Regions from separate parts of the Erwinia pyri genome, predicted to be linked through region 2. Evidence: predicted binding sites of a transcription regulator. Region 2 holds the regulator's gene; each other region holds the start of a gene.

The links. The regulator LexA, encoded in region 2, represses DNA repair genes until DNA is damaged. The targets are predictions, from matches to a motif close to TNCTGTATGTACATACAGNA.
Region 1: uvrB (excinuclease ABC subunit UvrB) is a predicted target of LexA. The motif match lies at 1,444-1,463, and genes of this name have one in related genera.
Region 3: dinB (DNA polymerase IV) is a predicted target of LexA. The motif match lies at 2,097-2,116, and genes of this name have one in related genera.

The regions. Positions count from the first base shown of each region.
Region 1 covers NZ_CP132353.1:3,134,394-3,137,673, forward strand. Annotated here, with positions in the region: gene uvrB (excinuclease ABC subunit UvrB) at 1-1,366, opposite strand, end outside; gene Q3V30_RS14765 (hypothetical protein) at 1,816-2,214, shown strand; gene Q3V30_RS14770 (ABC transporter ATP-binding protein) at 2,287-3,006, shown strand; gene bioD (dethiobiotin synthase) at 3,059-3,280, opposite strand, start outside.
Region 2 covers NZ_CP132353.1:4,131,039-4,134,318, reverse strand. Annotated here, with positions in the region: gene plsB (glycerol-3-phosphate 1-O-acyltransferase PlsB) at 1-579, opposite strand, end outside; gene Q3V30_RS19605 (diacylglycerol kinase) at 708-1,067, shown strand; gene lexA (transcriptional repressor LexA) at 1,184-1,792, shown strand; gene dinF (MATE family efflux transporter DinF) at 1,895-3,217, shown strand.
Region 3 covers NZ_CP132353.1:3,542,323-3,545,602, forward strand. Annotated here, with positions in the region: gene pepD (beta-Ala-His dipeptidase) at 1-992, shown strand, start outside; gene dinB (DNA polymerase IV) at 1,026-2,081, opposite strand; gene dpaA (peptidoglycan meso-diaminopimelic acid protein amidase) at 2,323-3,057, shown strand; gene Q3V30_RS16860 (class II glutamine amidotransferase) at 3,028-3,280, opposite strand, start outside.

The sequences.
Region 1 (3,280 bases), 1.0 Mb from region 2:
TGGTCAGCACCGTCACCAGCACGCGCTCGTTAATGGCGACACGCTTACGGATCTCCGACAGCAGATCGTCTACCTGGGTGCCCACCGGGCGCACTTCAATCAGCGGATCCAGCAGGCCAGTAGGACGAACTACCTGATCGATCACTTCACCGCCCGACTTCTCCAGCTCGTAGTTGCCCGGCGTGGCGGAGACATAAATGGTTTGCGGTGCCAGTCCCTCGAACTCCTCAAACTTCATTGGACGGTTATCCAGAGCCGAAGGCAGGCGGAAACCATACTCTACCAGCGTCTCTTTACGCGCGCGGTCACCGCGGTACATGCCGCCAATTTGCGGGATAGTAACGTGAGATTCGTCAATCACCAGCAGGCCGTCGGCGGGCAGATAGTCGAAGAGCGTGGGCGGCGCTTCGCCTGGCCCACGGCCGGAAAGATAGCGCGAGTAGTTCTCAATCCCGGAGCAGTAGCCCAGCTCGTTCATCATCTCCAGATCAAACTGGGTGCGCTGAGAAATTCGCTGCTCTTCCAGCAGTTTATTATTCTCCATCAACGTTTTGCGCCGATCGGCCAGCTCCACCTTGATCTCTTCCATCGCCTGGAGAATACGCTCACGCGGCGTCACGTAGTGCGTTTTGGGGTAGATGGTGTAGCGCGGAATAACCGAGCTAATCTGCCCGGTTAACGGGTCAAAAATTGACAACCGCTCAACTTCCTCATCAAACAGCTCCACGCGCAACGCATAGTCGTCTGACTCTGCCGGGAAGATATCAATCACCTCTCCGCGCACGCGGAAGGTGCCACGCTGAAAGGCCTGATCGTTACGGGTGTACTGCAGTTCAGAGAGCCTGCGCAGGATTGCGCGCTGGTCGATAACCATCCCGCGGGTCAGGTGCAGCATCATTTTCAGATAGAGATCGGGATCGCCCAGACCGTAAATGGCCGACACTGACGCCACCACAATCACATCCCGCCTTTCCAGCAGCGCTTTGGTGGCGGAGAGACGCATCTGCTCAATATGCTCATTTACTGAAGCATCTTTCTCGATAAAAGTATCTGAGCTGGGTACGTACGCTTCTGGCTGATAGTAATCGTAATAAGAGACGAAATATTCCACCGCGTTTTCCGGGAAGAACTCTTTCATCTCGCCGTAGAGCTGCGCGGCCAGCGTTTTGTTGGGCGCCAGCACCATGGTTGGGCGATTAAGATCGGCAATGACGTTGGCGACGGTAAAGGTTTTCCCGGAGCCGGTTACCCCGAGCAGCGTCTGATGCGCCAGCCCATCTTCCAGCCCCTCTTCCAGGCGACGGATCGCCTCGGGCTGGTCGCCAGCGGGTTTGAAATCGGAGTTGAGTTTAAAGACTTTGCTCATTGAATGGCTACCTGGTGATGAAGTGCGCGGACAGAAACCTAATTTTACTCTGCCACAACGATTTTACCAGCAAAAAAGACTGGATATAATTACAGTTATTTTGCAAGATGGTGAAGCGTGAAGAGCAACACTGCCTGCAGAGGATGGCTGAGCGTCCTCCTGGCTACAGCCTGGCAGGGTTATCCCCAAGAGGATAGAAAGTTTAACAATTGTCAAGCGTCACTGACAAAATGCGGGTGCCATCATATCGCAGAAGTTTATGCGGCTTGATTTTAAATAACGCATTGATTTTATTTAGTTTATCCCCAGAGACGAGTTTCGCATCACTTCGTGCTCAACCCGCGCCCGCTCTCGCCTGGCGTAAGTTTTCAGACGCTCATGCACATGGTTATCCACAGGAATGGTGGATAACTGATTTCAGCGCCCGACCCGTCTGCTGTGTATAAATCGTGATCACCCTGCCGCTGCCCCCACAAATATTTTTTTTTGCATTATTTTCGTCCGTGGCTTCACGATTGGTGCCAGCAAAGAGCATAGATCCCCGATTGCCGCCACCCTTTTCTCCGCGTTTTTTTCACTTTGATGACAGCCCGGGATTGCCTCTGAGACAGGCAGTTGCACCAGAAATGATTCTTACGCAGCACCGAGTGGGTGCAGGGGAATATTACCTGGGGCAATTATTTAACTTTTATTACCAATCACTGGTGCTGATTATCAGCTCCTCCGCCGTTTTCCCCGCCTTCCGCCAGATTGGCCTGTCAATTGCAAGAGAAAACGTAACCGCCTCACGCTTTCTTAACACCAGAGCGAGAAGCCCAAAGCCGCAGGCGTTTCACTGGAAACGTTGACGACTGTTTGCCACACGACGTAGAGCGGATGCAACCAGGTGCGATCGAAAACTGTCTGGAGGAGAGTGTCAGATGCTCAGCTTACGTTCAATCAACCAATTTTATGGGCAGAATCACATCTTGTGGGATGTTGACCTGGATCTTACCCCTGGCACCTGTACCGGGGTTCTGGGGCGGCCTGGCATGGGAAAAACCACGCTGGTCAACTGCATCATGGGCCATCTGCCTATCAACAGCGGGTCGATGATCTGGCAGGAGGCGAATCTTCCTCCCCAGGATCTGCTGCTGCAACCGATGGAACAGCGCGCCGCGCTGGGCATTGGCTACGTGCCGCAGGGACGGCAAATCTTCTCACAGCTCAGCGTGGAGGAGAATTTACAGATCGCCCTGCTGGCCGGTGCCGGACTGGAGTGTCACAAAGCGATCCCACAGATGGTGTATGACCTGTTCCCGGCGCTCTACTCTTTGCGGCATCAGCGCAGCGGGGAGCTACAGATGGACCAGCAGCAGCAGTTAGCGTTGGCCAGAGCGCTGGTGTTACAGCCGAAGCTGTTGATTCTGGATGAGCCAACCGAGGGCATGTCGCCGTGGCTGGAAGAGGAGATGGGCAATCTGATCCACCGGCTGAATCATGATTTCGGGTTGACGATTCTGCTGCTTGAACAACGCATCTCTTTTATCCGCAAGGTGGCGGATTACTTCCTGCTGTTGCATCGCGGGCGCAATGTGGCCCATGGCAAAGTCGCTCAGCTGGATGAGAGCATGGTCAACACCTGGCTTACGGTATCATAAGAGCGATTCCGGGGGCGCGCTCCCCGGAATCAACATGGCTGCTGAGCGGCTATTACTGCGGTAAACGAAGATAGTGCCCAAGCTTGTCAAACTCATCGGCGTGAGCCAGCCAGGGGATCTCTCCCAGCATCGGCGCGGGCAAACGCTGTTTTAACGTCGCCAGGTACTCCTGGTGCCGTTTTCCTGCTGGCTGAATGTCATTGGCTATCCAGCCAGCCAGACGCAGCCCGCTGGCTTGTATCGCCTGTGCCGTCAACATGGCATGATTGATACA
Region 2 (3,280 bases):
TCTTGCCAGCTTCTGGGCAATGCTTTTATCCGTACCGTGTTCGGTAGCCATGCGGCGAAGCGACACCATCGGTGAGAAACGCACAAAGCTGTCGCGGCCTAACCACAGCACGGCAACGAATTTCTGTACGCCGTTCAGCACGCGCAGATGGGGCTGATCGTCACCCTGCACTTCGCGGCCAGGCGCCCGGCCAAACATCACAGAGACCGGCACCATCTGCACATCCAGTAAAGGATTGCTGCGGTGGAGATCCAGGTACTCATGGAACAGTTTCACCGATTCCACGTTTGGCACGAAGTAGGGGAAGACACGCGGGCCATCATGGATAAAGACGTGCCGAGGCAGTACCGTTCCGTCGATTTCAAGCGGATCCAGCGGATCGGGGAGATCCTGTTTGCGGCACTGTTCACGCAGCGCCAGCAGATCGGCCTTTGAATCATAGGGCAGCACATACATAATAGGGCGCGATGTGTCGAGCGACAGCTCAGTGACCGGCTCGGCAGGAATCGCTTTACTCTTTACCAGAAATTTAACCGGTAAATTCAATACTTTATAATATAAGTTACGCCAACCTGACATAGACAACATGAAGCCTCTTGTTAGCAAAGCGCCGCAAGCATACCAGAAAGCGCCAGTGAGATCTGTGGTGTTGCAAAATGTGCGCCACCCAGACATTGACGTTAATCATCACAAAGGGTTCCCTCATTATGGCAAATAACGTCACCGGACTGACCCGCATTATAAAAGCCGCCGGCTACTCGTGGAAAGGAATACGCGCCGCCTGGCAAAACGAGGCGGCCTTCCGGCAGGAAGCCGTTGCTGCCGTGATTGCCACCATTGTTGCCTGCTGGCTCGACGTGGATGCCATGACGCGAGTGCTGCTGATAGGGTCTGTGGTGCTGGTCATTATCGTCGAGATCCTCAATAGCGCGCTGGAAGCTGTTGTGGACCGGATTGGCAGCGAATTCCATCCCTTATCGGGCCGCGCGAAGGATATGGGCTCTGCCGCGGTGCTGCTGACGATATTACTCGCTATTTTTGTGTGGGTAATGCTGTTAATGGGTTAATTGCGGGATGTTTTCCAGATTTTAGCGAACCGTCGTTTTTTAAGCAGGTTTAGGTTTTCAATGCGCAAATACCTGTATATACTCACAGTCGACTGTATAAACAACCAGGGGGCGGGATGAAAGCACTAACGGCAAGGCAGCAGCAGGTTTACGACCTGATACGCGACCACATTAACCAGACCGGCATGCCACCGACGCGGGCGGAGATTGCTGCGCAGCTCGGCTTCCGTTCCCCTAATGCGGCTGAAGAGCACCTCAAAGCGCTGGCGCGTAAAGGCGTGATTGAAATCGTCTCCGGCGCATCACGCGGTATCCGCCTGATGATGGAAGATGAGACAGGGTTGCCGTTGATAGGGCGCGTTGCTGCCGGGGAGCCTTTACTGGCGGAGCAGCATATCGAAGGGCACTTCAAGGTGGACCCAGGTTTGTTTAAACCGGGCGCCGATTTCCTGCTGCGCGTCAGCGGAATGTCGATGAAAGATATCGGCATTATGGATGGTGATCTGCTCGCCGTGCATAAAACGCAGGATGTGCGTAACGGCCAGGTCGTGGTGGCGCGCATTGATGATGAGGTTACGGTAAAACGCCTTAAAAAACAGGGTAATATTGTGCATTTACTCCCTGAAAACAGCGATTTCCAACCGATCGTGGTAGACCTGCGTCAGCAGACGCTGTCGATTGAAGGGCTGGCCGTGGGCGTGATTCGCAACGGTAACTGGCTCTAAAGGTCCGATCCGGGCGCACCTGCTGAGAGGTGCGCCACTGTTATCGTGGCGCCGCTCTGGTGCGACGATAGTGCTTATTAGCCAGTCGCACAGTGGATGATAATGCGATTAATTTCCCCCTCGGATAAACATCTCTGGCGGCTGGCGCTGCCAATGATCCTGTCGAATATCACCGTGCCGCTGCTGGGGCTGGTGGATACGGCGGTCATTGGCCATCTGGACAGTCCTGCCTATCTGGGCGGCGTAGCCGTTGGCACCACGGCTACCAGCTTTCTCTTTATGCTGCTGCTGTTTTTACGCATGAGTACTACCGGCCTCACGGCGCAAGCTTTTGGCGCAGGGGATAAACCCGCGCTGGCCCGTGCTCTGATGCAACCCCTTCTGATTGCAGTGGCCGCTGGCCTGCTGTTTGTTCTGCTGAAATCTCCCCTAACGCATCTTGCGCTTTCCCTTGTCGGCGGCGACAGAGAAGTGCTGCATCAGGCCGCGCTGTTTATGAATATTCGCTGGCTGAGCGCCCCTGCCACGCTGGCGAATCTGGTGCTGCTTGGCTGGCTGCTGGGCGTTCAGTATGCGCGGGCGCCGGTGATCCTGCTGGTGGTGGGGAACGTGGTAAATATCGCGCTGGATCTCTGGTTCGTGATTGGCCTGAAATGGGGCGTGCAGGGCGCCGCTGCCGCCACGGCAATAGCTGAATATGCCACGATGATTATCGGTCTGGTGATGGTGTGGCGCGTGCTGAAGCTGCGCGGTATTTCGCTGCCGCTGATAAAAACGGCCTGGTGCGGCAATATTGGGCGGCTATTGCGGCTCAATCGCGACATTATGCTGCGCTCTCTGCTGCTGCAACTCTGCTTCGCCTCGCTGACTGTTCTGGGCGCGCGTCTGGGTGGCGAAGTGGTCGCTGTGAATGCGGTGCTGCTGATGTTCCTGACCTTTACCGCCTATGCGCTGGATGGCTTTGCCTATGCCGTTGAAGCGTGCTCTGGCGAAGCCTTTGGGGCTAAAAACGCAGAGAAGCTGCTCTCGGTCTGGCGCGCCGCCTGTCGTCAGGCAGGGCTGGTGGCACTCGCTTTTTCCCTGATTTATGGCCTGGCTGGCACGGAGATAGTCGCCTTACTCACCTCAATTCCGGCCTTGCAGCAGCAGGCCGACAGCTATCTGTTCTGGCAAATCGTACTGCCCGTCTGCGGCGTCTGGTGCTATCTGCTGGATGGCATGTTTATCGGGGCAACGCGCGCCAGCGAAATGCGTAATGGCATGTTCATTGCGGCTGCGGGGTATGGCCTGACGCTGTTTACTGTCCCGCTGCTGGGCAACCATGGGCTATGGCTGGCGGTGACGGTATTCCTGCTGCTACGCGGCCTGACGCTCTGGCTTATCTGGCGTCGCCACTGGCAGAATGGGAGCTGGTTCGTGCAGTGAAATCATTTGTTACTCTCCTCTGCCTCTTCGTTACCCCCTGATCTGCAAGCTTTTTTAAAGAAG
Region 3 (3,280 bases), 590 kb from region 2:
AGCCTAACTGGCTGCAGGCTGAAATCCTGATCAATACCGACTCGGAAGAGGAAGGTGAAATTTACATGGGCTGCGCGGGCGGGATTGATTTCACCACCACGCTGGCCGTGACGCGTGAAGCGGTGCCGGCCGGCTACGAGCCGCTGAAGCTGACCCTGAAGGGGCTGAAAGGCGGCCATTCCGGCTGTGATATTCACGTCGGTCTGGGCAACGCTAACAAGCTGCTGGCTCGCTTCCTGTTTGCCCACGCCAAAGCGCTTGACCTGCGTCTGGTCGATTTCACCGGCGGTACGCTGCGTAACGCCATTCCGCGTGAGGCAGTTGCCACGCTGGCGGTGCCTGCGGAGAAAGTGGACGAGCTGAAAAGCCTGGCGCTGGGCTATCTGGAGACGCTGAAGGCTGAACTGAGCCTGAAAGAGAAAAACGTCAACGTCGTTGTTGAAAACGTGGCGGCTGGCGGCCCGGCGCTGACGGCACAAAGCCGTGATGCGTTTTTTGCGCTGCTGAACAGCACGCCAAACGGCGTAATCCGCAATTCAGACGTGATGAAAGGCGTGGTTGAAACTTCGCTGAACCTTGGCGTGGTGTCGCTGAAGGAAGAGGAGGCGAAAATCAACTGCCTGATCCGCTCCCTGATCGACAGCGGTAAAGAGTACGTGGTGGAAATGCTGACCGCGCTGGGTGACCTGGCTGGAGCCACTACCGTGGCGAAAGGCAGCTACCCGGGCTGGCAGCCTGATGCTTCCTCGCCGGTCATGGCGCTGGTAGGCGAAACCTACAAAAAACTGTTTGGCAAAACGCCGAACATTCAGGTGATCCACGCGGGTCTGGAGTGCGGCCTGTTTAAGAAGCCTTATCCTGAGATGGATATGGTCTCTATTGGCCCGACGATTACCGGCCCCCACTCGCCGGACGAGCAGGTGCATATTGAAAGCGTTGGCCTCTACTGGCAACTGCTGACGGCGCTGCTGAAGGCGATCCCTGCTAAGTAAATCGTAGCGGGGCGGAAGATCTTCCGCCCCGATTCAGAGCCCCAGCAACAGCTGCCGCTCAAGCTGAGGATCCAGCAGGGTAACGTGCAGCCCCACCAGCCTGACGCCCCGCTCTGCCCGCCGCTCATCCCAGGTTTTTTTCGCCACCGCGATCAAATCATCCTTATTCAGCTCCTGCCAGACGTGTTCCTGGGTGGTTTGCTGGAAATCGTCGAACTTGAGTTTTACCCCCTGACGCGCAATCTGCCGGTCAGGTTTGATTTTGATTAGCCTGCGCTCCAGCTCCTCAAAAAGCCTGTCGATAACCTCCAGGCACGCTTCCCAGCTGTGAATATCTTCCGAGAGCGTGCGCTCCACGCCCAGCGATTTGCGCAGCCGCTCCGTGATCACTTCCCGCTCATCGATGCCGTTGCTACGCTCCCAGATTACGCGACCAAACTTGCCAAAGCGCTTTAACAGAGCTGCCAGATCGGTTTTCTGCACGTCTGCACAGGTCTTTAGCCCCATCTCCTCCAGCTTCTTTGCGGTCACTTTTCCTACCCCCGGGATCTTCGACAGCGGCAGCGTCACCAGAAACCCGGCGAGCGCATCGGGGGTGATCACAAACTGTCCGTCGGGTTTATTTAAGTCGGAGGCGATTTTGGCCACGAATTTAATGGGAGCGATGCCGGCAGAGGCGGTGAGATTCAGCTCGCGCGCAATGGTCTGGCGGATTTCACGGGCGATAAGCGTTGCCGAGCCGTGGCAATGCGGGCTATCTGTGACATCCAGATAGGCCTCATCTAATGATAGCGGTTCAATCAGTGAGGTATAGCGCGAGAAAATTTCACGAATATGCTGGCTGGCTTCTTTATAGGCGTCAAAGCGGCCGGGGATCACTCTTAAATGCGGACAGAGCTTCAGCGCCATCGCAGTAGACATCGCGCTGTGCACGCCAAATTTGCGGGCGGGATAATTCGCCGTGCTGATCACCCCGCGCTTTAAGTGACTGCCGCCAATGGCAATGGGGATATCACGCAGACTGGGATCGTCGCGCATTTCCACCGCGGCGAAAAAGCAGTCCATATCAACGTGAATGATTTTACGCATATCCCCCTCCAGATGCACTGGATAAGTATACAGTCAACCAGAACGATTTCAACTTGCGTTTGGTGCCGCAAAGCGCAGCGGTAGTGGCGTGCAGGGGAATTTTATTTCTCATTTTCACCTGCACTCTCTTGATAAAAAAATAGACAATGCTAATGTGGCGCAGCGATAGCGGAATTCTCCGATATTGCAAGTAACAGCGCCTGCGGGCGTAGCATCCACCCCTCTTTTCAAGGGAACCAGAATGGGCAAAATCGCACTGCTGTTTGCGATGTTTTTACTGCCAGCCGTCGCTATCGCCAGCGTACCCGTCACACCGGTAACGCCGCTCGCCCCGGTAAGCAAAGAGTTGAAGAAACAGTTACTCGGCACCCCCGTCTATATTCAGATCTTTAAAGAAGAACGTACGCTGGAGCTGTATGGCAAAATCGGTAACGACTACCGTTTGCTCAACAGCTATCGCATTTGTAATTTCTCGGGCGGCTTAGGTCCAAAACGTCGTCAGGGTGATTTTAAAAGTCCGGAAGGATTTTACAGCGTGGGCCTTTCCCAGCTAAAACCGGACAGCCGTTTCTATCGCGCTATAAACGTCGGCTTCCCCAACGAGTACGATCGCCAGCAGGGTTATGAGGGAAAATACCTGATGATCCACGGCAGCTGCGTCTCTATTGGCTGCTATGCGATGACCGATGCCAACATCGACGATATTTATCACTATGTGGAAGCGGCGCTGCGTAACGGCCAGCCACGTGTGGAAGTGAGCATTTACCCGTTCCGCATGACTGACAGCAATCTGCAGCGTCATCGTAACTCGGTTTATTACAGCTTCTGGCAGCAGCTACAGCCGGGCTATGCGCAGTTTGTGCAGAACCGCCTGCCGCCCTCCGTCAGCGTCAACGCGGGCCGCTACGTGCTGAACGGCCCGCTGCTCAGCACGCCCGGATCGGGATCAGCGCTCGCGCTCACCGAGACAAAATAGCGCCCAGTCGCCTGGCTCAATCTTGTGCCAGGTTTCATTGCCCGTCAGGGGCTGAGTGGCGATCACCGTGACCACGTCGTTTGGCGTGGTCTGCTTCTGAAAATCAATTTCCACATCCTGATCCAGCAGCGTCGCTTTGCCAAAAGGCGCGCGTCGGGTTATCCAGAACAGATTGGTGGAACAGAAGGCCATCAGATAACGCCCATCTGACAGCAGCATGTTG